DNA from 4 places in the Sporosarcina sp. FSL K6-1508 genome. Region 1 is predicted to be linked to each of the others. Evidence: riboswitches for the same ligand, from Rfam matches in the RefSeq annotation. Region 1 holds a riboswitch; each other region holds the start of a gene.
What was found. Region 1 has a riboswitch for thiamine pyrophosphate ahead of thiT (energy-coupled thiamine transporter ThiT). Riboswitches for the same ligand answer to the same signal wherever they lie in the genome.
Positions count from the first base shown of each region.

Region 2: it holds a riboswitch for thiamine pyrophosphate, as region 1 does, so the genes downstream of both, MKZ11_RS10525 (acetylornithine deacetylase) here and thiT (energy-coupled thiamine transporter ThiT) in region 1, are expected to answer to the same signal.
Region 3: it holds a riboswitch for thiamine pyrophosphate, as region 1 does, so the genes downstream of both, MKZ11_RS06330 (thiamine phosphate synthase) here and thiT (energy-coupled thiamine transporter ThiT) in region 1, are expected to answer to the same signal.
Region 4: it holds a riboswitch for thiamine pyrophosphate, as region 1 does, so the genes downstream of both, tenA (thiaminase II) here and thiT (energy-coupled thiamine transporter ThiT) in region 1, are expected to answer to the same signal.

Region 1 is NZ_JBBOXF010000001.1:1,570,755-1,574,215, reverse strand. Features, by position in the region: gene MKZ11_RS07705 (M3 family oligoendopeptidase) at 1-629, opposite strand, end outside; gene MKZ11_RS07700 (tryptophan-rich sensory protein) at 789-1,523, shown strand; gene thiT (energy-coupled thiamine transporter ThiT) at 1,565-2,122, opposite strand; TPP riboswitch at 2,202-2,304, opposite strand; gene MKZ11_RS07690 (hypothetical protein) at 2,415-2,753, shown strand; gene MKZ11_RS07685 (hypothetical protein) at 2,816-2,932, shown strand; gene map (type I methionyl aminopeptidase) at 3,039-3,461, shown strand, end outside.
Region 2 is NZ_JBBOXF010000001.1:2,090,150-2,093,610, reverse strand. Features, by position in the region: gene MKZ11_RS10530 (polysaccharide deacetylase family protein) at 1-24, shown strand, start outside; gene MKZ11_RS10525 (acetylornithine deacetylase) at 168-1,433, opposite strand; TPP riboswitch at 1,550-1,652, opposite strand; gene MKZ11_RS10520 (S-layer homology domain-containing protein) at 1,670-3,461, opposite strand, start outside.
Region 3 is NZ_JBBOXF010000001.1:1,299,401-1,302,861, forward strand. Features, by position in the region: gene thiO (glycine oxidase ThiO) at 1-924, opposite strand, end outside; gene MKZ11_RS06330 (thiamine phosphate synthase) at 908-1,513, opposite strand; TPP riboswitch at 1,808-1,916, opposite strand; gene MKZ11_RS06335 (YebC/PmpR family DNA-binding transcriptional regulator) at 1,990-2,709, opposite strand; gene MKZ11_RS06340 (phosphoribosylaminoimidazolesuccinocarboxamide synthase) at 3,007-3,461, shown strand, end outside.
Region 4 is NZ_JBBOXF010000001.1:2,389,707-2,393,167, reverse strand. Features, by position in the region: gene MKZ11_RS11980 (SMC family ATPase) at 1-35, opposite strand, end outside; gene MKZ11_RS11975 (exonuclease SbcCD subunit D) at 32-1,189, opposite strand; TPP riboswitch at 1,339-1,442, shown strand; gene tenA (thiaminase II) at 1,564-2,256, shown strand; gene MKZ11_RS11965 (ABC transporter ATP-binding protein) at 2,243-2,992, shown strand; gene MKZ11_RS11960 (ABC transporter permease) at 2,989-3,461, shown strand, end outside.

The sequences.
Region 1 (3,461 bases):
TTTGCATCTTCATGTGAACTTAGGTTATTCGCCTGGCCTACAGAAAGTTCTTTTTGCTCCCCAGCCAATTCAATTTTTATTTTTATATCGCCGACGAGCATGTCGTATAACTGCCCCCAGCCATGATAGCCGTCGACGCTTAGTGAGGTAATTAAACTCTCTTCCTGTTCGGATAGTTTCAATTCGACTTCTTCACGCCACTCGTTCAGTACAAATGCAAACTCTTTGAGTTCGTCCGACTCGATTAACCCATTCCATGTATCCTCATCCGCTTTTGCAAGTGTTTGCCTAATTTTAAGCCCGACCGTAGAAAAGCGTGCCCCAAGTGCGCCCGTTTCACCTTGCAGTTGTAATGCTTTTTTATCTGTTGTATCTGCCGCAAGGAAACACCCGATAACAGCGCCTGCTTGCGACAGATTAAGTGCAACCTCTTTCAGGGATTCAATTAGAATTGACACTTCTTTTGCTACATCTGCTGACTTAGGAACTAGAAATGCAGATGCCGTTTCTTCTAATGAACTGAGACTTTCTTTCAGATTATCCAAGTGTGTTCGCAATTCTTGTGATCCACTTCCACCTTTAAAAAACACATCAAGATCCCACACTTCTGAATACATTTTTTGCGTCATTATAATTCCCCCTGATTCATTCTAAATTTTCCAAAAACACCTCTTGATTATAACATGAATATTCGGGAAGCGAAATATTACAATTGTGACGGAAGGTTCATACTTTCCTTCGCAGGTTCTCCCATTCCTCTGTATACTGTTCAGTAGGAGGATTTAAATATGTTTAGAATTATGATTATGATTTTTTCGCTCATTGCAGTTATCCTAGTCAATGCAGCTGCGAATATAATGCCTATCAACGGTAAAACAACTGGGGAAATTTCAAATAGCTTACCAGTGCTATTTACACCAGCAGGTTATGTATTTTCAATTTGGGCAGTTATTTACCTGCTTCTCGCTATCTGGTTGTATGGCTTCATGCGAAACAAAGCAACAGTTGAACATGCGTTATTTACCCGAAGAGCTGTCCTATTTGTGACCAGCTGCCTATTTAACATTGCTTGGATACTGCTCTGGCATTTTGGCTTTTTTGAATGGACGATTGTTGTCATTGTACTACTTCTCGTCACGCTATTGACCATTTACTTTACGTACTCTAAAAGAGATAATCATTTTTACGAAAGAGGTCCGATTGCTGTCTATCTTGGCTGGACTTTTGTCGCCACCATTGCAAACGTCAGCTATGTCCTGACGTTGCACGAGTGGTCTGGGTGGGGTCTAAGTGATCCTTTATGGACCGTTATCTACCTAACGTTTGCTACTGCGATTGCTCTTCATTTTTTGTACCATTATGCAGACATAGCATTCAACGCAGTTTTCATATGGGCATTTATTGGCATTGCAGTAAAAAATGGCGGAGATGAATTATTCGTTTCAGCTGCAGCCCTATTTCTCGCTGCCTCCATCGCAGCCTCTATTTTCTTTAGAAGAAGATCACTTACCTCTACAAAATAAAAAAATCGCCGTCCTCCAACAAAGGAGAAAACGGCGATTTTTTATTTACGCTCAAGAAGACGCGGTGCTGTAGTGAACAATAAAGACGTTACAATCGCTGCCAAAATAATTGCCGGTATCATGTAACTTGCATTATAAAGTAATGAATAAAGCCATACAGGCTGTCCTTCGGGTGCATAAGAAGCAAAGAATACGATTCCCCCGATAAAGTGGATTAGATATCGAAGAAAACCACCGATGACTGTTCCTATGACAATTGCAGTAACCATCGATCCTTTGTTACCTTTTGCTTTACTGCTTAACAGCCATGCTAGCGTAACACCAGCTACTCCGACGAGCGTATAAGCGACGAAATAATCGAGCGCCGCCTGTATAGGGTTTAATACAAATCCACCCATCAGAAGTTGCAATACACCTGATACGAACCCTGTCAGCATGCCGCCCATAATGCCCCAACGAAATGCCATGATGACAATCGGTAACATCGATAGTGTCACCGACCCACCCTGTGGCATTTTAAAACCAATCTGATCAAGTACAAATGAAATCGCACCTAAAATAGCTACCTCAAGTAAAAGTTGAAGTTTTTTCCGTTCCAATTTTATTCCTCCCCCTACCAGTTCAGCGTAGGATGTGGCCATAAAAAAAGACATCCCGGATAGATGGGACATCGAATATGTCAATTTCCATCCACATCCCTACGCAAGAATAATCTTACAGGTTCTAAGGGTCAGGACAACTTGTCCAATCTCAGCCAAAATAGGCACCCCTTGTGGTTCCAGTAATTCAGTTGTCCATTACATTGTATAAGATGGCCCCCCTTTAAGCAAGATGATTAATAAGGATGGAAAGTATCCGATATAGTAAAAGTACAATGGAGGGATATCTTTGATGAACAGTAAACTACTAGCTGCCTTATGCTATTTTAGCGTTTTTTTCGCCCCTTTACTTCTGCCTGTCATCGTTTATTTCGTTACGGACGACCGGGAAGTAAAAACCCACGCAAAACGCTCATTTGTTTCCCATCTTGTTCCTACCGTACTTCTTATTGCGGGATTAGTCATTTTTTCTTTTTCAATGTTTTCCTTTACGTACAGCATGGATGAGATGCCGAGCGGAAATTTCGGCTTTTGGCAACTAACTCCCCTTCTTTTCATGCTTGTCTACGGAATACTCTTATTGGCTATTCTTATTTGGAACGTATTTCAAGGCGTCAAAGTATTGAGATAAATGTTTACAAAACAGCCATTACGGGAAAAAGTAAGAAATGCTTTATCTAGGAGTGATTTCTGATGAAACTTGGCAGATTACTGAAAACCGCTATAAAATGGGCACCCGTCGTCTATCCGATTGTACGAAAAGTGATGTCGAAAAAAAAAGCGGCTGGTACTACAATTCCACGAAGATAAATTGAAAGCCTGCAAACATTTTTAAAGTTTGCAGGCATTTTTGTTCACCTCATTATGATATAGTATGGTATGAAAAAGAATGAACGGAAGAAAGGACTTGTGCATAATGATTGCAAAAACTGAGCAAGAAATTGAAGCGTTAAAAAAAATCGGCAAAATTGTTGCTGAAATCAGGGAAGCGATGAAAGAAGCAACCGTCCCCGGTAAAACGACGAAAGAAATCGATGATATTGGAGGACGCCTATTCGAAGAGAAAGGTGCAATCTCGGGACCCATCGCAGAGTATGATTTTCCTGGCTTTACATGCATCAGCGTTAACAGTGAAGTTGCCCACGGTATGCCTGGTTCACGCATCATAGAAGACGGAGATCTTGTTAATATTGACGTCTCTGGTTCCTACAATGGTTATTTTGCTGACACAGGCATTTCATTTGTCGTTGGTACACCCGATGACAAGAAACAGCAATTATGCGATGTGGCTAAAAGTGCTTTTGAACGTGCAATGACAAAAGTTAAAGCAGGTTCTAGC
Region 2 (3,461 bases), 520 kb from region 1:
AAACGGATTGACGCGTTTGAATAAAGAGAAGTTTTAAATTGGAAAGTCTCATTAGTAACTAAAACGGAAAGTGTTCAAGCACTATTACTCAACGAACACTACACAGACTCTTCTATAAAAACGTCTTCCAGCAGATAGAACCGATGGAAGACGTTTTAGCGTTTCTCTTATTTTTTCATATTACACCATTCAATTATAAAGAGCATAAGCGTCTTGGTAAAAGTTAGTAACTCATCGATGCTTATCTTTTCATCGACAGAATGAGCTTCTTCCAACTTCCCGGGTCCATAGATAACTGTTGGAATTCCTGCCTCACCTAACCATCCCGCGTCTGTTACTGTTCTCGACATACCGATGACTACAGGACTTTTTTCGGTTTGCTCATGACAATCTGCAAGCAGTTGAACAGCTGCATGATCCGCGTTCATTTCCAGCGCCGGGAATATTTCTCCTCGCTCTTCAATCATCGATTTTCCGCCCCAGCGATATTGAATCGGATTTTCTCGCAGCCATGGATCCGCTTTGGCTACATGGTTAAGGTGATCTTCAATTTCATTCACCACAGATTGATACGTTTCATTCGGATAAAAGTGAACAGTGATCCAAAGTCGGCATTCATCCGCAACAAAAGCCGCATGTCTTCCACCTTCTATAACTGCCGGGTTGATAGTATTCATACCCGGTGCAAACCCCGGATACTGTTTTGTCACGGCCCAGTGACGTTCCAAGTCTTGCAGTCCAGCAATCACTTTCATCATCTTCTCGATCGCACTGGCCCCCTTGACGTTACCACCTGCATGGAGCATACTCATCCTCATCGCATCATGGAAAACTTCCTTACTTTTGATTGTTATCCAGCCGGTTATTACACCACCCTGACCATGAATTTGACGATCACTGCCATCTACTACAAGCGCGAAGTCTGCCGTATAGCCTTTTTCCATACACGAAAGTGTTCCAGCTTCTCCTGCTTCCTCCCCAATGACCGTCTGGATTTGCAAATCGCCTTTAAGTTCAACACCCAATTCCCTTACTAATTTAACGGCCATTAAAGTCGCCGCCACTGCACCTTTCATATCAGAAGTTCCCCGTCCATATGCAAAGCCATCTTTCGTCGTCAGATCAAAGACAGGCACAGTCCACTCTGTTTCATCCCCCACTTCCGCAACGTCTATATGACCATTAATGATTAAGCTATTATGCAGAGTGCCATCTGTTCCTTTTTTAATGCCTATAACATTTGGATCGCCAGAAAACACATCCCAACTAGCCGTTTCGAACTTCTCTTGTTCTAAAAAGTCTTGAATATACTTCTGCACGCCAGCTGTATTTCTTGCAGGCGGACTGACAGTTGGAAATCGGACCAGATCTCCAAGCAATCGCAACAACTCCTCTTGACGTTCATCAACCAAGCTACTGATTCTCTTTTCCATTTCACCCATCCATTCTTTATCTATATTTTACTTCAGTGAAACTGTAATGGAATAGAAAACAGCCGCCTTCCATAATTGGAAAGCGGCTGTTTTCTACATATATAAAGACAGTGATTGTAGGATTTCAGCTGCTTCCCTACGCTAGTATGAACTAGATCAGGTTCGAAGGGTTTACATGTATGATGCGTCTCAGCCTAAACGGCTCCCCTAGCAGTATCTATTTAATTAGTGTTTTTTTATAATGCGTCCGTTCGTTCTTCACCCTCTGGAAGATACTTCAATAAGTCGATATCACGTAAACCATTCTTTATTTTGGTTGTGTAGCCAAGCTTTTCATTCGATAAAAATGATGCTTTTGAAGCGATCATTTCTTCTAGCAAAGGCAAATACGTCGGATCAATATCTTTCCAAAGTTTGTACGAATTTAATAAATCCTCTAAAGTCAGATGCTTGTAATCATCGCCTTTATAATCACCCAGTGGAGAAATACGGTACCAAATATCGCCGCTATCACGAAGCCAATCATCTTTTTCCGCTACAATCGCTGTTTGAACAGCTCTAGCAGCATCTAAATATTTCTGATCATGGAACTCATTGTAGGCCATGAGTAAAATGTTCATACCGCCCAACACGTGATTCATAGAAGCATGCGTCGTCACTTCCTGTGCAATTGGGAAGTAATCTGAAATGTAATAGGATTTGTCATTCACAGGGATAACATTTCCTTTACTTTTTTGCGAAACAAGTAAGTCCGCATAATTACGTAGCGGTTCTTTCGCATTTTTGATTCCAAAATCGGCACCACTATTATAGTAGAACAACGCAATTTGCTCATTAAAACGTGTATCAATGAATGGAGCAGTAATGTCGTATAGATCTTTCAAATAGGTGCTTGTGACTTCTGTTTCCCAGTACTCTTTGTCGCCTTTGAAATTCTTCAAATTAACAAAGGAGTTGTAAATTAAGTTCTCAAAATAACGATCTTCTTGCTCATTATATAATACCAGCGCTCGATCTTCTTTTAATAGAAGCAAGTTTCTTCCATAGCCTTGCCCATTATCAGGCATTGGTTCTGTCGTTGTCGCCATTTTATTGAATGCACCACCCGCAGTATACCAATTATTACGTTTTTTATAATACTTGGCTGACTCCTGCATCCAGCTCTCCATATTCTCTTCATTTGCAAACAATTGACCATCCGCATTCATATACCATTGATCTACGATGTCATCGCCTTTTGAATTCAACGTATGAACGGATAGTAGAGTAGAGCCAACTTGGGCATACGATAATGCTTCTTTTTCACCTAGTAATTGACGCATGTAGCTGTAACCCTCATCCTCATACTCCAATGACAATTGCTTCGATAAATATGACTGTCCGACCATCCGCTCTTTCACTGACCCGTCTTGCTTTACAAAACGCAGTAAGCCTGTTGGATAGGACGTTGTGTCACTGCCAAAGACATCTTCTTCATTACGTTTAATCTTGTAGCGGTCATAACGGTTTAACTCAAATGAAGCAACTTCATTTTCTTTTTGAATAACATCAACCGTTACAGCAGATTCAGTAGGATTGTTAATTTTCGAAAACAAGAAGTAATCCCCATTATCAAAAGAACGCACCGTTAGCTCTATTATTGCACCTTGTTCTCCGACATTATATGTGTAAATATTATCTCGTGAAAACGTATTATCAATTCTCGTATGATTCGTGAAAAGGATATCCTCTGCTGATCTTAAGTAAATCGGATGTTCATCAAATGACACCTTCATTAAATGAACAGTAGAGGGAATTCGAATAAAATTAGGCGACAGCTTTAAATTAGTTAACGCATACTTTTTGATGGTTTCAATGTTACCATTTTCTACAAGTCCTTGATGCAGAACCACCGCAAAAGTAGCACGGTCGACCGTTGTTTCTGGATTGAACAGACCATTCTCTGTGCCTGGCATCGTTCCGTATTTGGGAACTATACCAACACTCCCTTTATCCAATGAAGTAAGGCTTGGCCAATCGATTAGTTCA
Region 3 (3,461 bases), 270 kb from region 1:
ATTTTCTTTTCCAGGAATCCTCCCGATATAGGGGAAGTCATCAACCGTTTTAGGACGCAGCCCTGCCCATCTATTCACAACGGGCAGGCGAGAAAGGTCAGGTATGAATTGTTCTGCAATCTCATTCAGTGCAAGATTCCCGGCATAAGTTGTCTGCAAATCTGAAATCCCGTGTTCCATTGTCGCCCCGACGACTAGCGTTCCGTCTGGGCGGGGAATGATATAACAGCCTTTATGGAAAAGTGTATAAGGCAATTGCATGCTCATTGCATTAAGCTGCATACATTGACCTTTCACCGCCGTCATCTGCAATCTTGGCACAAGTCTTGCGCTCGCAGCCCCGCCCGCTAGAACTACATGATTTGCGGTTATAACGGATGAGTTAGTTTCAATGCGGTAGTTGCTGCCGTATTCTTCGATTTCATCCGCTTGGCTATGTTCTGAAACAGTCACACCCAACTTTTGGGCCATTCTGCAAAATGCCAGACATGTCTTTTCAGGATGAACATGGGCATCCTCTTCAAAAAGATAAGCTCCGTAAGCAGGGGGAGCGACATGGGGTATACGCTGGCCAACTTGTTCGGCTGAAAGATAATGAGCATCATGCCAACGTGAAAGCGTAATTCGCTCTTGATCGGAACGGGCAAATTGAATAATCCCGCCTGGTTTATAACCAATGGCTACGCCTGTATCTAGTTGGAAATCCTTGTATAGGGCTTGGCTTTCACGGGCGAATGAATAAAATGTGTCGTTCATGTATTCAGAGTGTGCACCGAGCATTCCGCCGGCTGCTTTAGTGGTACCTTGCGCAATTTCGTTTTGTTCAAGGAGATGGACAGATAAGCCTTCTTTCGCTAAATAGTAAGCAGTACTGCACCCGATAATTCCGCCGCCAATGACCGCAACGTCAACGTTGTGCGACATGGCTTGCCTCCTGATAGATCTTTGCGGCAGCTAGGGGATTATCGCTTTCAAAAATGGCTGACATTATCGAAATACCTGCAACACCAGCTTGTTGCAACTGGGAAAGGTGATAAGGTTTAATCCCCCCGATGGCGTAAATAGGAATGGGAAGTGCCTCAGTAATTCGAGAAAGTTCTTCCGACCCGCGCGGCGGCATGCCATCTTTGGAAGTTGTTGTGAATATATGCCCATAGAGAATCCAGTCAGCGCCGGCTTTATAGGCAGTTTCCGCTTCTTCGAAGGAATGAACGGATCTGCCGAATAAAATATCAGGATACTGGTTTTTGAGTAGCGCCAGAGGCACACTGTTTCCGGGAAGCTGAACCTTTTTTATCCCCATAATCGAAGCGATATCTGTTCGCCTATGGACGATGATTTTGGTTTTATCGAATCCTGCCGTTTGTAACATTTGAATTAAATCAATGATTTCTGCATCTACTTTCGATTTTTCACGTAAGATGATTGCGTCAATAAAGGGTTCGATTGTTAACAGTGTGTCTATTAATTGCTGGCTTGTCATCCGATCATTTGTTACGGCAATCACTTTCATCAAATTCCTCCTTTATTAAAAGATAAGATGTTTTTCGAGGTGGAATTATGGCTAGCTTCAGATGCCAGCCCCTCGGGTCATAAGTCGTTTTACTGCGAGGGCTGAAGAACGCCCTCTTCGTAAACCGTCTTATGCCTGTCGGAGGCCTACAGGATGTAGGTCATGCAGCTGTTGCCACAGGAGGTGGCGCACTTAAGCTGCGTTCCTTTGTAAAGGCGCCTTCCGCTTTTCAATACAAAAAGACCACTCTCCAGGTATGGAAAGTGGTCTGTCGATGGCGTTTGAATGCACAAAAAGGAAGACATGCCACTTCCCTACGCAGGTACGAACCTGTTCAGGTAATAAGGGTAGCGGAGTGGAACTCGTTTCTCAGTCCTTTAAAAGGATTCCCCTAATGGTCAAATAGATTATGAAGTTGTCAATCAATTAGTAGCATAGCATGTCAACGGAATGAATGAAAGGGTGAACAGTTTTAATCAATCGTCTAAGTGGACGTTATGATGTACTTGTTGAACATCTTCCAAATCATCGAGGACATCAATCATTTTTTCAAATTGAGCTTGTGCTTCCGGTGAAAGCGTCAAGTCATTTTGTGCAAGCATTGTTATTTCAGCGACATTAAATTCTGTAATTCCGGCATTTTTCAATACTTCTTGAACGGCATGGAACTGGTCTGGTTCAGCATAGATGATGACCGACTCTTCCTCATCGAGGATATCCCGCACTTCGACGTCTGCATCCATTAGAAGTTCGAGAACGTCGTCAGCTGACATACCTTCAAGTCCGATAACGGCAGTAGCATCAAACATATAAGATACAGATCCGCTTACGCCCATATTACCGCCATTTTTACCGAATGCGGCACGTACTTCTGATGCAGTACGGTTAACGTTGTTTGTCAGCGTATCGACAATAACCATTGAGCCATTTGGTCCGAAACCTTCATAACGCAGCTCATCAAAGTTTTCTTCTGAACCGCCTTTTGCTTTTTCAATTGCGCGGTCAATAATCGCTTTTGGTACACTGTATGTTTTTGCGCGTTCAACGACAAATTTCAGCGCTTGATTCAATTCAGGATCCGGCTCGCCTTGCTTCGCCACGACATAAATTTCACGTCCGAACTTTGCGTAAATACGGCTTGTATCGGCATCTCTTGACGCTTTCTTTTCTTTGATATTATTCCATTTACGGCCCATGAAGTTTCACTCTCTTTCGATAGAGCTTAGATTTACTAGAACAAGTATACAACAATTGTATGCAAGTAGACGAGTAGGAAATTCAAAAAAATGGGCTGATAGGTTGTAATGGGTGAAAGTTTTGCCTGTTGTCGTACAGTAATGTGAATCAGTCGTAGAGTTTAGCCCGGCTGTCGTACAGTTTTTGTTGTGATAGGAAGAACATTATCCGATATTTACGAATAACTCTTTTTCTTATGACGGTTCTCAATTATACTAAAGGTGAACGTTCATCCTACTATAGAAGGGAACAGACGCATGGAACTCATATATAAAGGGAAAACGAAAGACGTATATAAACTGGAGGGCAATAATGTCCTGCTGAAATTTAAAGATGATGTAACCGGAGAAGATGGGGTTTTCGATCCTGGCGCGAACACAGTCGGCTTATCGATTGAAGGTGCAGGGCAATCCGGACTTCGGATGACGAAATACTTCTTTGAAAAGATGGCGGATAAAGATATTCCCACTCATTATGTAGATGCTAATATTGATGAAGTAACGATGACAGTACGATCAGCAAAAGTGTTCGGCAAAGGCCTTGAAGTGATTTGCAGATACCGTGCGGTTGGAAGCTTCTTGCGTAGATACGGCGCATATTGTGAAGAAGGACAACCATTGGATGCCTTCGTAGAAGTCACGCTCAAAGACGATGACCGTAACGACCCGCCGATTAACAAGGATGGGCTTGCGCAACTTGGTCTATTGACGAC
Region 4 (3,461 bases), 820 kb from region 1:
CCAAATGCTGTCATTATTAGTTGGATTGGTCTCAATGTCCTGTCCCCTCCTTATGCATAACTTCATGGAGCACTTCCGCAAAAAGAGTTTCCGTTTCCGTGTCTGGCGCTTCGCCTTTCATCTCATCATAAAATGCTTTAAATAGTGCTAAATCATCATGCTTCACATGTTCCATCCGTTGTTCATCCCTCGAATTTGCAGTCTGTATAAACACTTTACGCTCAACATGCATCGCATTCGGATAGACCGACCGAACTTTTTCCATGGGGAATAAGACCGGTGTCTCATCCAATAGTTTGACGAATACGTAGTCCTCACTCACCGTATGTAATAAAATATCTTCCATAATCCCTTCAACTGTCCGCATATCGTGCTTCGGTTTCAACGCACGTTTTTCAACAACAACTTGTCCTTCCGCATCAAGTTCAATAATTAAAAAACCTTTGTTATGGTTTTCTTCTGAAATCGAGTATTTCATTGGCGATCCTGCAAACCGCACCGTTTCATTTAACACATAATGTGCCTGATGCAAATGTCCAAGTGCTGTGTAGTGAAATGGTTCGAAAAGATGTGCCGAAACGTATTCTGCTCCGCCAATTGCCAGTGGCCGTTCCGAGTCACTCGTATTGTCTTCACTTTCCCCGTGAGGTGTCACAAACGCATGTCCTACAAACACATGTCGTGCACCATCTGCCATTTGTTCACGAATTCCAGCTATCACTTTTTTCATTGCATCATTATGATTCACGATTGTTTCATCACCATATAAATGCTTTACAATCGATGGATCTGCAAACGGTACGAGATGAAAATGGACTTCTCCGAATTCATCCGTTAAAACGATCGGCTCTATTTCTTTCGTCATTTGACCGGCAATATGATAACCATTCACTCGCATCAATCCGCTTCCAAAATGGAGGCGTCCTGGGCTATCGTGGTTACCGCTAATTGCAAGGACAGGTGTCTCAAGTTCCATGGTGATTTTTCCGAGCACTTCATCGAGTAGTGCAACCGCTTCTGTCGGGGGTACCGCACGGTCATATAAATCGCCTGCGATAACGACCGCATCCGGCTTCTCTTCTCTAATTGCCTCAATGAATTGATCAAGGACATAACGCTGTCCGTCCGTCATATAAATCCCTTGAACGAGCTTGCCTAAATGCCAGTCCGCAGTATGAAAAAATTTCACTTCAATTTCCCCTTTCAATGTTCTTTCTCTCTACTTTACAGGATAATTCCGTAAAAATGAAACATACATTCCTTTTTACTTTTTCCAATGTTAAGGTTGACCTTCTAATTTTAGTATGCCTATAATGACAATGAGTCCAATTTCATATGATCCACCGCTAGGGGTGCTCTAACAGAGCTGAGAGAGGCATGTGCCTTGACCCTTATAACTTGAACTGGTTAATACCAGCGTAAGGAAGAGGTGCTGACACAATAATTCTGCCGGTCTGTTTTCCGGGACACTGTTGTCTGTCTACAACCCACTTCTTCTTCAAGGAGTGGGTTTTTTGTTACGTTTATTTAATTGGATAAAATCAAAGGGGGAGTGTTTTAGTTATGAAGTTCACCGAACGATTACTTGAAAAGACGTTACCAATCTGGAGACAGAATCATAGCCATCCTTTCGTACAAGGAATTGGCGATGGGACGCTTGATCCGGATAAATTCAGGTTTTATATGGTACAGGATTACTTGTATTTGATTGATTATGCAAAACTATTTGCGATTGGGGCTGTAAAAGCCGACGACTTGGAAACGATGGGCAAATTTGCGACACTACTCGATGGGACGCTGAACAAGGAAATGGCCCTGCATCGAAGCTACGCGCTGCGGTTCGGCATTTCTGAACAGGAACTTGAAAATGCTAAGCCGTCACCAATTGTTCTTGCCTATACGCACTACATGTTACACGTCTGTCAAAATGGAACCGTTGCGGAAGTGATGGCTGCTCTGCTTCCTTGCGCATGGAGTTACTGGGAAATCGGTAAGGAGCTAAATGCTATTCCAGGTGCTGCCGATCACTCGTTATATGGCGATTGGATTCAGATGTATTCTTCGGATGAATTCGAGGAACTTGCGGGCTGGTGTATTGATTTAATGAACAAATCAACAGAAGGAAAACCGGAGCATGAACTGTTAAAGCTCGAGGAGATCTTCCTCAATACAACTCGTTATGAATATATGTTTTGGGATATGGCAAATACAAAACAAATGTGGCCTGGAGTTGAAATGATAAATGCTATCGTTTGACGGTGTTTCATTCACGTACCAATCAGGCAACAGCATACTCGATAATCTGTCATTCAACATTCTTCCCGGTGAGTTTATTTCGATAATTGGTGTTAGCGGTTCCGGTAAAAGCACGATTTTCCGTCTTGTAACCGGATTAGATGAACCCTCAAACGGTACCATTTCTCTTGAAGGGAATCCAAATACTCAGCGCCTCGGAAAGGTCGGCTATATGCCCCAACAAGATTTGCTACTGCCTTGGCGAACCATTTTAGAAAATGCATGCCTTCCACTTGAAGTAGCCGGATTAGATAAGAAGGCCGCCAAGGAACAAGTACAACCATTATTACAAGAGTTCGGCCTTGGTGGAACAGAGGATAACTATCCAGAAGAACTTTCGGGTGGAATGAAGCAGCGCGTCGCTTTCTTACGCGCTGTTCTTTCTGGCAATTCCCTCCTATTGTTGGATGAACCGTTTTCAGCACTCGACGCCATCACCCGACTGGCTATGCAAGAGTGGCTCATCAATCAATGGGAAAAGCGCAAATCAACTGTGCTTTTCATCACACATGACGTAGAGGAAGCACTGTTTCTGTCAGATCGTATTTTTCTGTTGCAAAACAAACCTGTCACTTCTTTCGTGGAAATCGAAGTGCCTCTTGAAAGACCTCGACTAAGAAACGATTTACATCGCGCTGAAATGCTCCAGCTAAAAGAACTGCTTATCGGCAAGCTTAGAAGTGAGGTAACGCTGTGAAAAATACGACATCCTTAGTAATTATTTTAGGATTTCTAAGTATCTGGGAGTTGAGCGCACGCCTTTACGGTAAAGCGTTCATTCTACCTTCCCCTATTCAAATTTTTATACGTTTTTGGGAACTGAAGGAAGTATTATTGTTGAAACATCTGCCGGTTACTTTGATGACGATTGTTATCGGCTTAGCCATTTCGATTATTTCAGGAACAGCAATTGCAGTGCTAATGTCTTCCCGTCCCGGCGTACGAAAAGCACTCTATCCAATTCTCATTGCATCTCAAATGGTTCCTATTATTGCACTTGCACCTATTTTTGTACTGTGGTTCGGATACACAATTTGGAGCAAAGTTGCCGTTACTGTGCTCATCACATTTTTCCCGATAACAGTGAATACATTCGATGGTTTATCGTCAGGAAAAAAAGATATAAAAGAACTCTTTTTGACGATGGGTGCTTCAAAAAAGGATAT